One region of the Desulfocurvus sp. DL1XJH-121 genome, then DNA from elsewhere that is predicted to be linked to it. Evidence: predicted binding sites of a transcription regulator. Region 1 holds the regulator's gene; the other holds the start of a gene.
The links. The regulator sigma-54, encoded in region 1, starts transcription at its own class of promoters, with help from an activator protein. The targets are predictions, from matches to a motif close to CTGGCACGGNNNNTGCTT.

Region 1 (4,641 bases):
GCCGGGGCCTCGGGCGTGTTCCTGGAGACGCACCCGGACCCGGACAAGGCCCTGTGCGACGGCCCCAACTCCTGGCCCCTGGGCTCCCTGCGGGCCCTGCTCAAGGACCTCAAGACCCTCTGGAGTCTCGAATATGAGTGCCAAACCCAGTGAACAGGCCGCGCGCGTGCGGCTCCTGGTTCTGGACGTGGACGGCGTGCTCACCGACGGCGGGCTGTACTACGACCACCAGGGCAACGTGTCCAAGCGCTTCAACGTGCAGGACGGCCTGGGCATCAAGCTGGCCCAGGCGGCCGGGCTGCACGTGGCCGTGATCTCGGGCCTGGATTCCCCGGCCGTGGCCAGCCGCGTGCGCGAACTGGGCATCGAGGAATACCACGCCGGGCACACGGCCAAGATCGACGTCCTCAAGGGCATCTGCGAGCGCCTGAAGCTCGGCCTGGACGAGGTCGCTTTCCTGGGCGACGACTGGGTGGACGCCGGGGTCATGTCCCTCGTGGGCCTGCCCATGGCCGTTGCCAACGCCCAGCCCGAGATCCTGGTCCTGGCCGACGTCATCACCGAACTGGCCGGGGGCCAGGGCGCTGTGCGCGAGGCCGTCCGCTACATCCTGGACGCCCGCGGCGACCTGGACGCCCAGTGGGCCAAGTGGAGGAAGCGTTGAGCCGCAAGATCGTCCTGGCCTGCGTCATCGGCTTCCTGCTCTGGGCGGGCGTGGGCGTGGGCCTCTGGTTCTGGATGTGCGCGAAACAGGACGCCAAGAAGCTGGCGGACCTGGCCCAGGACGTGAACGTCGAGGCCGTGATGCAGCGCGTGGAGCTGTCCCGCGGCGCCGAGGGCAAGGCCGAATGGCGGCTCACGGCGGACGGGGCCGACTACCTGCGCGAGCAGGCCCTGGTGCGCCTGACCAACCCCAAGATCACCTACTACCGCCCCGACGGTTCCGAGGTTCTGGTCAGCGCCTCCGAGGGCGAGGTCAGCCAGGAGACCGGGGACGCGGCCCTGTGGCCCGACGTGCTCATCGTCTCCGGGCCCAACACCATCCATTCCAAGCGCCTGGACTACGCCGGGAAGAAGCGCGAGATCGAACTCACGGACCAGGTGCGCCTGGACCGCGGGGACCTGACCCTGCGCGCCCCGCGCCTGACCATGCTGCTTTCCTCCAACGACATCACCGCCGGGGGCGGGGTCACGAGCACCCTCTGGCCCGCCCAGGCCCCGGCAAAGGAGCCCAAGAAGTGAAGCCTTTCGCCTCTCTCGTCCTGTGCGCCGCCGTCCTGCTGACCCTGGCCTGCGTCCCGTCCCTGGCCGCCGACGGCAACAAGGTGCCCACCAAGATCACCTCCGACACCATGATCTACGAGCAGGACGGCCGCAGCGTGACCTTCACCGGCCACGTGCACGTGTCCCGCCCGGACATGGAGATCTGGAGCAACAAGCTGCTGGTGGTCCTCAAGGACACGGGCAAGAAGACCACGGGCTCCGTGGGCGCGGACCCCGGCGAGGTGGAGAAGATCGTGGCCACGGGCAAGGTTCGCCTGCTGCGCGACGGCAAGGAGGGCTTCTGCGGCAAGGCCACCTACAAGGTGGAGCCGGGGGTGCTGGTGATGGAGGATTCCCCGCGCCTGGTGGACGCGGGCAACACCATCGCGGGCCGGGTCATCCGGCTGTATCTCAAGGACAACCGCAGCGAGGTCGAGGGCACCCGCGACGCCCAGGTGGAGGCCGTGTTCTTCACCCCGGCGGACCAGGGCAAGGATTCCGGCAAGGAAGGGAAGAAGTAGTGTCCGTGCTCAGCGCCGAGGCGCTTCTCAAGCGGTACGGCCAGCGCGAGGTGGTGCACGACATCGGCCTCAACGTGGAGCAGGGCGAGGTCGTGGGCCTCTTGGGCCCCAACGGCGCGGGCAAGACCACCACGTTCTACATGCTGGTGGGCCTGGTCAAACCCAACGGCGGGCACGTGCGCCTGGACGACCACGAACTGGCGGGCCTGCCCCTGCACGACCGGGCGCGCCTGGGCCTGTCCTACCTGCCTCAGGAGAGTTCGGTGTTCAGCAAGCTCTCCGTGCGCCAGAACCTGGAGATCATCCTGGAGCACACGCGCCTCACCCCGGCGGAGCAGAAGGCCAAGGCCGACTCCCTGCTCAGGGAGTTGGGCATCACCCGTCTGGCGGACCAGAAGGCCATGCACCTCTCCGGTGGCGAGCGGCGCAGGCTGGAGATCGCCCGGGCCCTGATCCTGGACCCCAAATTCATGCTTCTGGACGAGCCCTTCGCCGGCATCGACCCCATCGCCGTGGACGACATCCAGGGCATCGTGCGGGGATTGAAGGAGAAGGGTATTGGCGTTCTTATCTCCGACCACAACGTGCGCGAGACCCTGCGCATCTGTGACAGGGCCTATCTCGTGTACGAAGGCCGGATTATTCTGGCCGGCACCCCTGCGCAAATTATCGAAGACCCGAAGGCGAGAAAAGTCTATCTCGGCGAAGGCTTCAGTCTCTAAGATCTTGTTTTCACATTTCTAAATTTACATTCAAAAACCTTGCCATCGGTGTTGCAAGGTTCGACGGACTATGGCATGGTCACCCTGCGTCCGGGTCTGGAGCGTTCGGTATTTCACATTCGGCTCACGGCGCGGCAGCCCGGGGGGTTTCCCGGGCGCCTTTGAGTGAACCGCGGGCATACTCCGCATAGGGAAGGCGTACTCCTCGATATGGGACTTGAACTCAGACAGCAACTCAAGCTTTCTCAGCAGCTGGTCATGACCCCCCAGCTGCAGCAGGCCATCAAGCTGCTGCAGCTCTCGCGCCTGGAACTGGTGGACATGGTCCAGCAGGAGCTGCTGGAGAACCCCCTGCTGGAGGAAAAGCCCGAGGAGATGTCCGAGGAGGCCCGCGAGGCCGTCCAGGACCGCGCCGAGACGCCGTCCGAGACCCGCGGGGATTCCGAGCCCGTGAACGTGGAGCAGGAGCTCATCAAGAGCGCCGAGTGGGAAAGCTACCTCGGCGAGTTCTCCTCCACGGCCAAACAGGTCCAGATGCGGGAGTACGAGACGCCGGAGGAGGGCATGTCCTTTGAGGCGCGCCTGTCCTCCAAGCCGTCCCTGGAAAGCCATCTGGACTGGCAGCTCAGGCTCTCCGACTTCACCCCCGAGGAAGCCGCCGTGGGCGAGGTCGTCATCGGCAACCTCGACGGCCTGGGCTACCTGCGCGCCGAAACCGACGAACTGGCCGAATTTTGCGGGGTCTCCCCCCAGGTGGTGGAATCCGTTATCCTGCGCATGCAGCGTTTCGACCCCCTGGGCGTGGCCTCGCGCTCCCCGCGCGAATGCCTGCTGGTGCAGATGGACGCCCTGGGCCTGGACGACCCCATTCTCGTCTCCCTGGTCTCCGACCACCTGGAGGACCTGGAGAAGCGCCGCTACAAGCCCATCGCGCGCAAGTTCAAGCTTTCCATGGACGAGCTCAAGGCGTACCTGGACGTCATCAAGAGCCTGGCCCCCATGCCCGGGTCTTCCTTCGCTGGCAGCGAGCCGCAGTACGTCTCCCCCGACGTGTTCGTGTACGAGTACGACGGCGAGTTCGTCATCGTGCTCAACGAGGACGGCATGCCCCGGCTGCAGATCAGCCCCTACTACGTGGACGCGGTCAAGACCCGCAGCTCCAACGAGAAGGAGTACATGCAGGACCGCATGCGCTCGGCGGTCTGGCTGATGAAGAGCCTCTACCAGCGCCAGCGCACCCTGTACAAGGTCATGGAGAGCATCGTGCGCTTCCAGGGCGAGTTCTTCCGCCACGGTGTCCGCAAGCTCAGGCCTCTGATCCTCAAGGACGTGGCCGACGACATCGAGATGCACGAGTCCACCATCAGCCGCATCACCACCAGCAAGTACGTGTCCACGCCCCACGGCGTGTTCGAGCTGAAGTTCTTCTTCAACAGCGCCCTGGACCTGGACGACGGCAGCCAAGTTGGCAGCGAGTCCGTGAAGGCCATGATCAAGGATTTCATCGACAAGGAGGACCCGCGCAGGCCCCTGTCCGACGAAAAGCTGGCGGACATGCTCAAGGACGACCTGCAGATCAACATCGCCCGGCGCACCGTGGCCAAGTACCGCAGCGCACTGGGTATTCTTTCGTCCTCCAAGCGCAAACAGATTTTTTGATCTGCCCGCCTCCTGGTCCCTTTATTTTGGTTTGGTTTCGTCCTACACTGAAGATGACCGGGAATCCCCGGTGTTCTTCACCTCAAGTTAGGAGGACGCCCATGCAGATCAATTTCAACTTCAAGAATTTCGAACCCTCCGACCATCTGAAGAAGTACGCCAAGAATCGTTTCGAGAAGCTCTTCAAGTACGCAAGGACGGAAAACGCCTCCCTTCTGGTCAATCTGTCCGTGGACAAGTTCCGGCAAAAGGCCGATGTGGTTTTCACGGGAGACGATTTGAACCTGTCCGCCAACGAAGAGTCCGAGGATATGTATTCCACCGTGGACCTGGTGCTGGACAAGCTGGACGCCCAGGTGCGCAAGGCACGGGAAAAGGCCAAGGACATCAGGCGCAAGCGCGGATCCGTGCGCATGGACGTGATCAGCTTCTCCGATTCCGGAGAGGGCGAGCGCGTGCCCGCCATCCAGGCCACC
Region 2 (4,641 bases), on a different contig from region 1:
ACGATAGAGGCCGCTCCGGTTTCTCCGGTGCGCACGCGAACGGCGTCCTTCACCGGCACGACGAAGATCTTGCCGTCGCCGGGCCTGCCGGTCTTGTTGGCCTCGATGAGGGCCTGGACCACGTCCTTGACGTCGGAGTCCGGCGCCACCACGGAGACGATGCGCTTGGAGTAGAGCTTGCCGCGCTCGCCCAGCAGCGCCACGGCCTCCTCGTGACCCGCGCCCGCGCCCTCCAGGACCTTGCTGTCCACAAGGCCCTTGCCGCGCCCCTGGGCCTCGCTGGCGAAGAACGCGTCCACGCCGGCTTCGGTCAGGGCCGCCTTGGTGCGGTTCATCATGTTCATGCGCACGACTGCGATGACTTCCTTCATGCCGGGGCTCCTTCCTCGGCCACGGCCGTGTCGCACACGCCGGAGCTGATGGTGTAGACGTCCTCGACCTCGGTGACGAAGATCTTGCCGTCGCCGAAAGCGCCCTTCTTGCCCGAGCGGGCGGCCTGCATGACGGTCTCGATGACGAAGTCCTTGTCCTCGGCCTTGACCACGCTCATGAGCATGGTCTTGGGAATCTCGTCATAGGTGATCTCGCCGATCTTGATGCCGCGCTGCTTGCCGCGTCCGGCCACGGAATACTTGGTGACGGCCGGGAACCCCGCATCCATGAGCGCCGCGAGGACGTCGTCCGCCTTTTCGGGCCTGACAATGGCTCTGACCATGATCATCATAGTATTTTCTCCTGTGATTTATCTGAGTTGAACGCCGAGTTAGGCGGCCATCAGGCCGTAGTCCATGAGCAGCTGCTCCAGGTCCTCGATCTCCAGCGGGGTGGGGACGACGAACAACGTGTTCTCGTCGATGGCCTTGGCCAGGGCGCGGTAGTGGTCGGCCTGACCCACGGTGGGATCCCATTCGATGACGGTCTTGCGGTTGATTTCGGCGCGCTGCACGTCGTTGTCGCGGGGCACGAAGTAGATCATCTGGGTGCCGAGCTTCTTGGCCAGCTCCTGGATCATCTCCTTCTCGTTATCCACGTTTCGGGAGTTGCAGATCAGGCCGCCCAGGCGCACGGAGCCGGACTGGGCGTACTTCATGATGCCCTTGCAGATGTTGTTGGCCGCGTACATGGCCATCATCTCGCCGGAACAGACGATGTAGATCTCCTCGGCCTTGCCGTCGCGGATGGGCATGGCGAAACCGCCGCAGACCACGTCGCCGAGGACGTCGTAGAAGGCGTAGTCCAGGCCCTCGCTCTCCTCGTAGGCACCCAGGGACTCGAGCATGTTGATGGAGGTGATGATGCCTCGGCCGGCGCAGCCCACGCCGGGTTCGGGGCCGCCGGATTCCACGCACCAGGTGTCGCCGAAGCCGGGCTTGCGAATGTCTTCCAGCTCCACGTCCTCGCCCTCGTCGCGCAGGGTGTCGAGCACGGACTTCTGGGCCAGGCCGCCGAGCATCAGGCGGGTGGAGTCGGCCTTGGGGTCGCAGCCCACGATCATGACCTTGCGGCCCATGGTGGCCAGGCCGGCCACGGTGTTCTGGGTAGTGGTGGATTTACCGATGCCGCCCTTTCCGTAAATGGCGATCTTGCGCATTGCTTTGTCCTCCGTTTTGTTGATGGGGGGGTGCCCGTCAGTGTTTGTGCGGACAAGGCAACGTGCGTGCCAAACTGAAAAGCCATAGATAACCACTTGGTTTTGCAAGGCTATTTAAGGAAACTCGCACCAGGGTAAAGAATACAAACCTACACAGCCGGATGGACAAAAATGTCCTGGCCGACAAAAAATGTAGGCTTTCGTCGTGGGTGCGAAATCTGTCGATTTTTCCTTATCCAGCTGTAATTATTGATTTGTAATCTATGGCATAGGATATGCTCATAAGAGGGCGTCACACATGAACGCTCATCCCCAAGGAGACACGCATGCTCATCGACACCACCCTGCGCGAGGGCGCACAGACATACGGAGTGGACTTCAGCAACGCCGACCGCCGCGAACTGGTCCGGGCGCTGGCCTCGGCCAGGGTCGAGGAGATCGAGGCCGGATGGGCCGGGCAGGAGGGCCTTGAGGATCTGGTGGGCTGGGCCAAGGGCCTGGTGGGCGAGTCGGCCCTGTCCATCTGGGCGCGGCTCAAGGCCGAGGACATCGATTTCGCCGCGCGCACCGGCGCGGACCGCCTGAGCATGGGCGTGCCCATTTCCGACGCGCATCTGGGCACCAGGCTGGGCACCACCCGCCAGCGGGTGCTGGACAAGCTGCGCGAGCTGATCCCCCTGGCCCGCAACCGGGGCTTCAAGTACGTGTCCATCGGTCTGGAGGACGCCTCGCGCGCGGACTTCGACTACATGCTGGCCGTGGCCAGGCGCGCGGGCGAGCTGGGGGCGGAGCGCATCCGCATCGCGGACACCGTGGGCATGTACACGCCCATGGCCCTGCGCGAGGTCATCGCCGCCCTGCGCGAGGTGTACCACGGGGATATCGCGGTGCACTGCCACGACGATTTCGGCATGGCCACGGCCAACGCGGTCACGGCCCTGGAGTCCGGCGCGGACTACGCCGACGTGACCGTGCTGGGCATCGGCGAGCGCACGGGCATCTCCAGGCTGGAGGAAGTGGCCTCGTTCATGACCCTCAGCCGGGACGTGCAGTGCTACGACCTGGAGGCCGTGCGCGGTGCGTGCACCCTGGTGGAGGCGGCGGCGGACATCGCGGTGCCGCGCAACAAGCCCATCTGCGGGCGCGACATTTTCGCCTGCGAATCGGGGCTGCACGTGGACGGTCTGGTCAAGGCCCCGGCCCTGTACGAGCCCTTCCCGCCCGAGGCCGTGGGCGCGTCCCCCGAGGCCCGGCGCTTCGGCTTCGGCGCCAAGAGCGGCCGGGCCGCGGTGAGCGCCGCCCTGGGCCTGTTGGGCACGGCGGGCAACCCCGGGAACATCGCCGCGCTGACCAAGGCCGTGCAGCAGGCCTCCCAGGCCATGGAGCGCCCGCTCATGGCCCACGAGGTGGCCGAACTCGCGGCGCACACGTCCCGGACGCACTGACGACAAAAGCCCCGGCCGTTCGGTCGGGGCTTGTTCTCATCCGTTAGGGGCCGGGTCAGGACCGGCCGCGGGCCTCGGTTTCGACTTGGGGTGCCTGGTCCCTTGGCGGGGCGGCCTGTACGATCTCCTCGCACACGTACCTGCCGATGTCGCATTTGAACCGGTACTTGTCCCCCCTGAACAGGGCCCGCGAGAACTCCACAGGCTGCCCGTCCTCCTTGAAGACCACGCCCTCGGCCCAGAGGCAGGGGCAGTCCTGGTCTATCTTCAGCCGTTTCCTTTCCTGCACGGAGGGAATGATCGCCCCGATCTCCGTGCGCGAGGACTTCAGGCTCATGCCATAGTCCCTGCTCAATATCCTGTAGAGCATGGTCTCCAGAGGCCGCGTGAGCAGGTCGGGAAACAGGGCCGAAGGCAGGTAGCTCTGTTCCAGGACCAGGGGCACGCCGCTGGCGAGCATCAGGCGCTGCAGATAGACCACGTCGGTTCCCGGAGCCAGGCACAGCAGGGACGCCACGCGGTCGTCCGCCGGAACGATCACGGCTTCCAGGGTCTTGTAGCACGGCTTGAGACCGGCCTTCACGATGTCGTCGTGGTAGGTGGAGATGGAGCCCAGAGAGCGGGTCAGCACGGGCCGCTCCGTGGAGAGCAGGAAGGTTCCCTGGCTGCGCTTGCGCACCACCAGATGGTCGTTGACCAGCTTGTTGATGGCTTGGCGGACCGTCATGCGGTGCACGCCGAACTGTTCGGCCAGTTCAACCTCTCCGGGGAGCTTGTCTCCCGGTAGGTAGCGTTTGCTGGCAATCTGTTGGGACAGCCATTCGTAGATGACCACGTACTTGGATTTGGCCGCCATGTCGCCTTCCTGGTGTTGGATGTGCATTTTCCCGCGCCCCAGAGAGACGCGCGGGCTTCAGATCGCCTCTGCCCCAGGAAACCCGCTCCGTCAAGACGCTCCGCCTGCATTGCCGTTCGCCTGCGCGGCGCGGGTGGAAAATCGCGAAACTATTACCTAGTGAAAAAATAGGGAAATCGTCCTTGACTTTTTCTTTTTAGCTACCTTATGTCTAGACATAAGGCAAAGGGTATATTGCTGAGACAAAAAAATGGAGTGATTTTGATCTGATATAACGTTTCGCACATAGAAAGGAGGCTCGCATGCGCCAGTTCCAACCCGAAGACGCCGAAGCTTATGTTGACGCGGACAGAAAGTATACCTGGCATCATCTGACCCAGCACAAGGTATTCATCAACACCCCTCCCATGATCATGGTCGAAGGAAAAGGGGTGAAATTGTGGGACTTGAACGGGAAGGAGTATCTGGACGCGACATCCGGCGGTGTCTGGTGCGTAAACGTAGGATACGGCAGAGAGAGCATGGCCCGGGCAATATATGACCAGATGGTGAAGATGCCGTATTACGCGGCAGTCGCCGGAAACCTTCCAACGATTGAACTGGCCGAGAAGCTTGTTTCCCACATGCCTGGGCTGAGTCGGATCTACATTTCCAACAGCGGATCCGAGGCCAACGAGAAGGCCTACAAGATCATCAGGTCCCTGGCCCATATCACGGGCAACACCAAGAAGAAGAAAATCCTCTACCGG

Region 2: ACYYG1_RS01915 (LeuA family protein) is a predicted target of sigma-54. The motif match lies at 1,855-1,872, and genes of this name have one in related genera.

What each region holds. Positions count from the first base shown of each region.
Region 1 is NZ_JBTVWW010000007.1:26,134-30,774, forward strand. Features, by position in the region: gene kdsA (3-deoxy-8-phosphooctulonate synthase) at 1-153, shown strand, start outside; gene ACYYG1_RS06530 (KdsC family phosphatase) at 134-664, shown strand; gene lptC (LPS export ABC transporter periplasmic protein LptC) at 661-1,242, shown strand; gene ACYYG1_RS06540 (LptA/OstA family protein) at 1,239-1,784, shown strand; gene lptB (LPS export ABC transporter ATP-binding protein) at 1,784-2,506, shown strand; gene rpoN (RNA polymerase factor sigma-54) at 2,717-4,165, shown strand; gene hpf (ribosome hibernation-promoting factor, HPF/YfiA family) at 4,267-4,641, shown strand, end outside.
Region 2 is NZ_JBTVWW010000002.1:90,731-95,371, forward strand. Features, by position in the region: gene ACYYG1_RS01900 (P-II family nitrogen regulator) at 1-371, opposite strand, end outside; gene ACYYG1_RS01905 (P-II family nitrogen regulator) at 368-724, opposite strand; gene nifH (nitrogenase iron protein) at 764-1,591, opposite strand; gene ACYYG1_RS01915 (LeuA family protein) at 1,918-3,036, shown strand; gene ACYYG1_RS01920 (GntR family transcriptional regulator) at 3,092-3,892, opposite strand; gene ACYYG1_RS01925 (aminotransferase family protein) at 4,306-4,641, shown strand, end outside.